One region of the Streptomyces sp. SX-6 genome, then DNA from elsewhere that is predicted to be linked to it. Evidence: riboswitches for the same ligand, from Rfam matches in the RefSeq annotation. Region 1 holds a riboswitch; each other region holds the start of a gene.

Region 1 (2,255 bases):
TCGACGGCCGGCTGCGAGAACCAGTTCCGGGTGTTCAGCACATGCGCGCTCTCCGGGCTGTCCAGATACTGACACCACGCCCGGAGGATCACCCGGAGCTTGTCGTTGAACTGCGGGAGGCGGAAGGCGACATTGCCCGACGGTGTCAGCCGCATGTAGCCGACGAGTGCGGACATCGGCAGGGATATCAGCTTCATCGGGTCGCGGTCGTACGAGGGTGCCCATTTGACGACGACGTTGAGGTACTGGACGAACGCGTCGAGGTCGGCGATGTGCCGGTGCGCGTCCGGGACCTGGGCAATCATCTCGGACACGTACTTCCGGACGATGCCGTCGGAGTGGATGAGCTCGGCCATCTCCTGTACGGCCGGGTGGAGTTCTTCCTTGAGGTCCGCCGCGCGCTGGGCGAGGCTCTTCTGGAATTCGTCGATGGCGAGCGGGTTCCGCGGCAGATATCCGCCCGCCCGGCCGAACGTGTTCTGGTAGCGCGCGTGGAGTTCCTGAGGCGTGATGACAGCGGTCATGGCCGTTCCCCTCACTGGTCGCGTCGACAGCGGGTCGCATCCTCCCAAGCCCCGGCACCCTTCGGCACTTCCGCGATCCAGCCATTTCCGGGTACGGCCGGATCCGGCCTGCCGGCGTCAGGGGCTGGGGTCGGGGCCGGGGCCGGGGCCGGGGCCGGCAGGGGGTGGACTTACTAGGACGTCCAACTATATGTTCGTGACCAAGGCCCGCGGTGCAGGGAAGCCGGTGCGAATCCGGAACGGTCCCGCCACTGTGACCGGGGAGTGTGCCGTTGCGCGCACGCCACTGACGCGTCGCGTCGGGAAGGCTGGCGGCATGCGGTGATCCGGGAGTCAGGATACCGGCCGCGGCATGTTCCGTGTTTCCACGAGGATGGAGCAGACACGCATGGCACCGGTCCTCACCCACGACCGCGGCGATCCTCCGGAACGCACGGGAACGTCCGTGCGTCCATAACTCTCCGGAACTCTCCGGCGAATCGCCCGCCTTCGCGTCCCGCGGCTGTTCCGTGCGCGCGCACCGTACCCGGTGACGCCGCCGGGCCTGCCGTGCCATCCCCGGATCCCACCTGACGGGAGCAAGCTGTTCATGGTTCGTGAACTCACCCATTTCATCGGCGGCAAGCACATATCCGGAACATCGGGGCTGTTCGGCGATGTCCACGACCCCAACACCGGCGCGGTGCAGGCGAGGGTGCCCCTGGCGGGGCGCGACGAGACCACAGCCGCGATCGACGACGCGGTGAAGGCGCAGGCCGAGTGGGCCGCGTGGAACCCGCAGCGCCGGGCCCGCGTCCTGATGAAGTTCCTCCAGCTCGTGGAGGGCGAACGGGACTCCCTGGCCCGGATGTTGTCCGCCGAGCACGGCAAGACGGTCGCCGACGCGCACGGCGACCTCCAGCGCGGGCTCGAGGTCGTCGAGTTCGCCGCCGGCATTCCGCACCTGCTCAAGGGCGAGTTCACCGACAACGCGGGCACGGGCATCGACGTCCACTCGCTGCGGGCGCCGCTGGGCGTCGTGGCGGGGATCACCCCGTTCAACTTCCCCGCGATGATCCCGCTGTGGAAGGCCGCGCCCGCGATCGCCTGCGGCAACGCGTTCATCCTCAAGCCGTCCGAGCGCGACCCGTCCGTGCCCCTGCGGCTCGCGGAGCTCTTCCTCGAGGCCGGGCTGCCGGCGGGTGTGCTCAACGTCGTCAACGGCGGCAAGGAAGCGGTCGACACGCTGCTGGAGGACCCGCGCGTCCAGGCCGTCGGCTTCGTCGGCTCCACCCCGATCGCCGCGCACATCTACGCCACCGCCGCCGCGCACGGCAAGCGCGCCCAGTGCTTCGGCGGCGCCAAGAACCACATGATCGTGATGCCGGACGCCGACCTCGACCAGGCCGCGGACGCCCTCATCGGCGCCGGCTACGGCTCCGCGGGCGAGCGCTGCATGGCCATCTCGGTCGCCGTGCCCGTCGGCGAGGAGACGGCGAACGCCCTGGTCGCCAAGCTCAAGGAGCGCATCGGCGCGCTGCGCATCGGCCGCTCCGACGACCCCGGGGCCGACTTCGGGCCGCTGGTGAGCCGCGACGCGCTCGACCGCGTACGCCGCTATGTGGACATCGGCACCGAGGAGGGCGCCGAACTCGTCGTCGACGGACGCGAATTCGTCCTTCCCGGCCACGAGGACGGCTTCTTCGCCGGCGCCTCCCTCTTCGACCGCGTCACCACGGACATGCGGATCTA
Region 2 (2,255 bases), on a different contig from region 1:
CTTGCGGTGGTAGAGGCAGCAACTGCGCCGCCGGAAGGCCGATCCGGGCCACTCGGCCAGGCCGTGGTGGCTGCCGAGGCCCGTCAGCTCGCGGCCCAGGGCCTGCGCGTGTGCCGCCCGTTCGGGGTGGGCCGCTGCGACGGCATCGAGTGCTTCCGCCACCGTGGAGGCCGAGTTGCCCCACAGGACCTTCGGGGAGATCGGCAGGAGTTCGCGCAACGCGTCCGCGACCGGCTCCAGCAGCGCATGCCCTTGCGCGTACACCTCCTCCGGCGAAGCCGCCTTCCAGTGCCCCGCGGGCCGGGCCAGGTGCAACGGCACCGCACCGCCCGGTGCGGGCAGCCAGTACAACTCCCCGCCCGGCAGGTCGAGCAGCAGCCCGTGGCACAGGTGCGCGCCGATCAGCGGGGACCAGACCCGGGCCGCCAGGCCCTGGAACATCACGGAGGCGGCCACCCGCCGCTCCGTCAGGGCGAGGCGTCGCGCGACACCGTCGACACGGCCGGCGAGCGCGCTGCGGTCGGTTGCCAAATCGGCCCAGGGGCGGGCGTCGTGGGGCGGTGGACCGGTACTGACGCTGAAGAAGCGCCTCAAGTCGGCCAAGTCGGCCAGGGAATACGGCATCGGTTGAGAGCCTGTCACAGGGCCATTTGAACATCCCTTTAAGATGTCCGTGGATGCCAGGAAGCCGGTGCAATTCCGGCACGGTCGCGCCACTGTGACCGGGGAGCGAACCTCGACGAAGGCCACGGCCGCAAGGCGGGAAGGCCGAGGGGAGTGCTGATCCGGGAGTCAGGAGACTGGCCCGCTTGCCATGCCCCGACCCCCGGCCCGGTTCCGGTGAGAGGACCCACACAGCACCATGCGCATTCGCATACGCATGCTTCCCGGCCTGGCGGCAGCCGTCTGTCTGCTGCTCGTCGCCGGCTGCGGCTCGGCCGCGCCCAGGACCGATTCGGCGGACACGGACACCGCCGAAGGCTTCCCCTACACCGTGCGCAACTGCGGTGTCACCACCACCTATCAGCACCCGCCCACCCGTGCGGTGGCGCTCAACCAGCACGCCACCGAGATCATGCTGGCGCTGGGCCTGCAGAAGTCCATGGTGGGCACCGCCTACCTCGACGACGCCGTACTGCCCGAGTACCGGGCCGCCTATGACTCGGTCAAGGTGCTCGCCAAGCAGTATCCCTCCCAGGAGACTCTGCTCTCCGCCGAACCCGACTTCGTCTACGCCGGGTTCGGCAGCGCCTTCGACGAGTCGCAGGGACGCGGCCGTGCCGCGCTCGCCAAGAGCGGCGTCAACACCCACCTCAGCATCGAGAACTGCCCCTCCGGCCGCGTGACCACGGCCACCGACGACCAGGAGATCCTGACCGTCGGCCGGATCTTCGGGGCGGAGGGCCGGGCCAAGGCGCTGGTCGCCTCGATGCACACCACCCTGGACCGGGTGAAGTCCCGCCTCGCCCAGGCGAAACCGGTGAAGGCCTTCGTCTACGACAGCGGCGAGCAGACCGCGTTCACCGCCGGCGGCGCGGGCATCGGCAACGAGATCCTCGAACTGGCCGGTGGCAGAAACGTCTTCGCCGACCTCGACAAGCGCTTCGGCAACGTGTCGTTCGAGCAGGTCGCCCAGCGGGCCCCCGAGGTTGTCGTGATCTACGACTACGGGGATCAGTCCGTCGAGGCCAAGAAGTCCTTCCTGCTGTCGAACCCGGCGCTCAAGGACGTGCCCGCGATCCGCGACCGGCGCTTCGTCGTACTCCCGCTCTCCTCCACGGTGTTGGGCGTACGGGTGCCCGCGGCGGTCGAGTCGCTGGCCCGGCAGCTGCACCCGGAGTCCTTCCGGTGACCCGGAACACCCGGTACTGGTCGGTGGTGGCGGGGCTGCTCGTCCTGCTGTGCGCGGTGGTCACGTTCGGCGTCGCACTGGGCTCGGTCACGGTGCCGCCCGGACAGGTCTGGCAGATCCTGTGGCACCGGCTCGTACCGTCGTCGGGCGGTGGCGACTGGCCGCAGGTCCGGGAAACCATCGTGACGGACGTCCGGCTGCCCAGGGTGCTGCTCGGCGGCACCGTGGGGGCGGGGCTGTCCGTCTGCGGCATGGCGCTCCAGGCCCTCGTCCGCAATCCGCTCGCGGAACCGGCGCTGCTCGGCGTCTCCTCCGGGGCGAGCGTCGGCGCGGTGCTGGTGGTCGTCTCCGGGGTCACCCTGTTCGGGACGTACTCGCTGTCCGCCGCCGCCTTCCTCGGCGG
Region 3 (2,255 bases), on a different contig from region 1:
CGCCGCCGTGGCCGGGGTCGGCGGAGGCAACTTCGCCTCGTCCATGGCCAACATCAACGCCTTCTACCCGCAGCGCCTCAAGGGCCGGGCGCTGGGCATCAACGCGGGCGGCGGCAACCTCGGCGTGCCGGCGGTCCAGCTCGTCGGCCTCCTCGTCCTCGCCACCGCGGGTGCGGGCCACCCCCGGCTGCTGCCGCTGTGCTACATCCCGCTGATCGCGCTCACCGTCGTCGCCGCGGCGCGGTGGATGGACAACCTGCCGGTCCGCCACCGGCATCCGGCCCTGCGCGAGATCACCCGCGACGGCCACACCTGGCTGCTCTCGGTGCTCTACCTCGGCACGTTCGGCTCGTTCATCGGCTTCGGCTTCGCCTTCGGGCAGGTCCTCCAGGTGCAGTTCCAGGACCAGTTCGACACCCCGGTCAAGGCCGCCTACCTCACCTTCCTCGGCCCGCTGCTCGGCTCGCTCTCCCGCCCGCTGGGCGGCGCGTGGGCCGACCGGCACGGCGGTGCCCGGGTGACCGTCGCCGTCTTCGGGGCCATGGCGGTCTCCGCCGCGCTGATCCTCGTCGCCGCCCAACAGGGCCTGGTCGCCGTCTTCTTCGCGGGCTTCGTCGCGCTGTTCGTCCTCAGCGGCATCGGCAACGGCTCCGTCTACCGCATGATCCCCGCCCTCCACCACGCCAAGGCGCTGGCCGCGGCCCAGGCGGGCACGGACCCGGCCGCGGCACATGCCGCGGCCGAGCGGCGGGCCGCCGCCCTGATCGGCCTCGCGGGCGCCGTCGGCGCCCTCGGCGGCCTGCTGGTCAACATCGCCTTCCGCCAGTCCTTCCTCGCCACCGGCAACGGCGAAGCGGCGTACGTCGCCTTCCTCGCCTTCTATGCCGTCTGCGCCCTCCTCACCCTGGCCGTCCGCCGCGGCTCCGGTGTGTCCGGCAGGTGAACAGGGCTGTTCCGCGCACCGGTCAGCACCTAGGCTGACCGGTGCAGCTGGTTCGCCCTGCCCGCCAGGCAGGCGCGTCGCAAGAGGGAATCCGGTGGGAATCCGGAACTGCCCCGCAGCGGTGAGCGGGAACGACCGCCGTCATGAGCACTGGGCCCGTAGGGACCGGGAAGCGACGGTCAGTAGGTGTGCGCCATGCACGCGCCCGCGAGTCCGAAGACCTGCCGCTGCCCGTGCGCGACCAGTGCGCACGGAAGGTCCGGTGACCTCGAGGGCGGGTCGGCGCGCGCAGCACCGCGGTGTGCGGTGTCAGCCGTACCCTTCGCGCCCCCGGTCGTCCCCGGGCCTCCTGGGCAACTCGCGAAGGAGAGTTCCATGACCCGCAAGACCGCGGCCGCGGCAGCACGGGCCACCGTGTACGGCTATCCCCGTCAGGGCCCCGACCGGGAACTGAAGAAGGCCGTCGAGGGCTACTGGAAGGGCCGGGCGGACGCCGACGGGCTGCGGCGGACCGCCGCCCGACTGCGGGCCGCCACCTGGCGCGGCCTCGCCGCCACCGGGATCCACGAGGTCCCGACCGGCGACTTCTCGTACTACGACCACGTCCTCGACACCAGCGTCATGGTCGGCGCCATCCCCGCCCGCCACCGGGCCGCCGTCGAAGCGGACGCCCTGGACGGCTACTTCGCGATGGCGCGCGGGACCAAGGACGCGGCGCCGCTCGAAATGACCAAGTGGTTCGACACCAACTACCACTACCTCGTGCCGGAACTGGGCCCCGGCACCGTCTTCGCCGCCGACTCCCGCAAGCAGGTCGGGGAGCTGAAGGAGGCCCTCGCCCTAGGTCTCACCGGACGCCCCGTGCTCGTCGGCCCGGTCACCTACCTCCTGCTCGCCAAGCCCGCCCCCGAAGTGGCGCCCGGCTTCGACCCGTTGACCCTGCTGGACCGGCTGCTGCCCGTCTACGCCGAGGTGCTCGCCGACCTGCGGGCCGCCGGCGCCACGTGGGTGCAGCTCGACGAGCCCGCCCTCGTCCAGGACCGCACCCCGGCCGAACTGAACGCCGCAGCCCGCGCCTACCGTGAACTCGGCGCCCTCACCGACCGCCCTCAGCTCCTGGTCGCCTCCTACTTCGACCGGCTCGGCGAGGCACTGCCCGTCCTGGCCAAGGCCCCCGTCGACGGGCTCGCCCTCGACTTCACCGGCCGCGCCGCCGCCAACCTCGACGACCTCGCCGCCGCCGGCGGCCTGCCCGGCAAGCGGCTCGTCGCCGGAGTCGTGGACGGCCGCAACGTATGGATCAACGACCTCA

Evidence for each region. Region 1 has a riboswitch for cobalamin ahead of ACV530_RS03580 (CoA-acylating methylmalonate-semialdehyde dehydrogenase). Riboswitches for the same ligand answer to the same signal wherever they lie in the genome.
Region 2: linked by a shared signal. The riboswitch ahead of ACV530_RS33045 (ABC transporter substrate-binding protein) and the one ahead of ACV530_RS03580 (CoA-acylating methylmalonate-semialdehyde dehydrogenase) in region 1 are both predicted to bind cobalamin.
Region 3: linked by a shared signal. The riboswitch ahead of metE (5-methyltetrahydropteroyltriglutamate--homocysteine S-methyltransferase) and the one ahead of ACV530_RS03580 (CoA-acylating methylmalonate-semialdehyde dehydrogenase) in region 1 are both predicted to bind cobalamin.

Annotation. Positions count from the first base shown of each region.
Region 1 is NZ_JBTHHU010000002.1:322,028-324,282, forward strand. It holds gene ACV530_RS03575 (phophatidylserine decarboxylase associated domain-containing protein) at 1-524, opposite strand, end outside; cobalamin riboswitch at 718-888, shown strand; gene ACV530_RS03580 (CoA-acylating methylmalonate-semialdehyde dehydrogenase) at 1,114-2,255, shown strand, end outside.
Region 2 is NZ_JBTHHU010000044.1:10,428-12,682, forward strand. It holds gene ACV530_RS33040 ((2Fe-2S)-binding protein) at 1-603, opposite strand, end outside; cobalamin riboswitch at 627-824, shown strand; gene ACV530_RS33045 (ABC transporter substrate-binding protein) at 863-1,852, shown strand; gene ACV530_RS33050 (FecCD family ABC transporter permease) at 1,849-2,255, shown strand, end outside.
Region 3 is NZ_JBTHHU010000026.1:102,313-104,567, forward strand. It holds gene nirD (nitrite reductase small subunit NirD) at 1-943, shown strand, start outside; cobalamin riboswitch at 974-1,186, shown strand; gene metE (5-methyltetrahydropteroyltriglutamate--homocysteine S-methyltransferase) at 1,319-2,255, shown strand, end outside.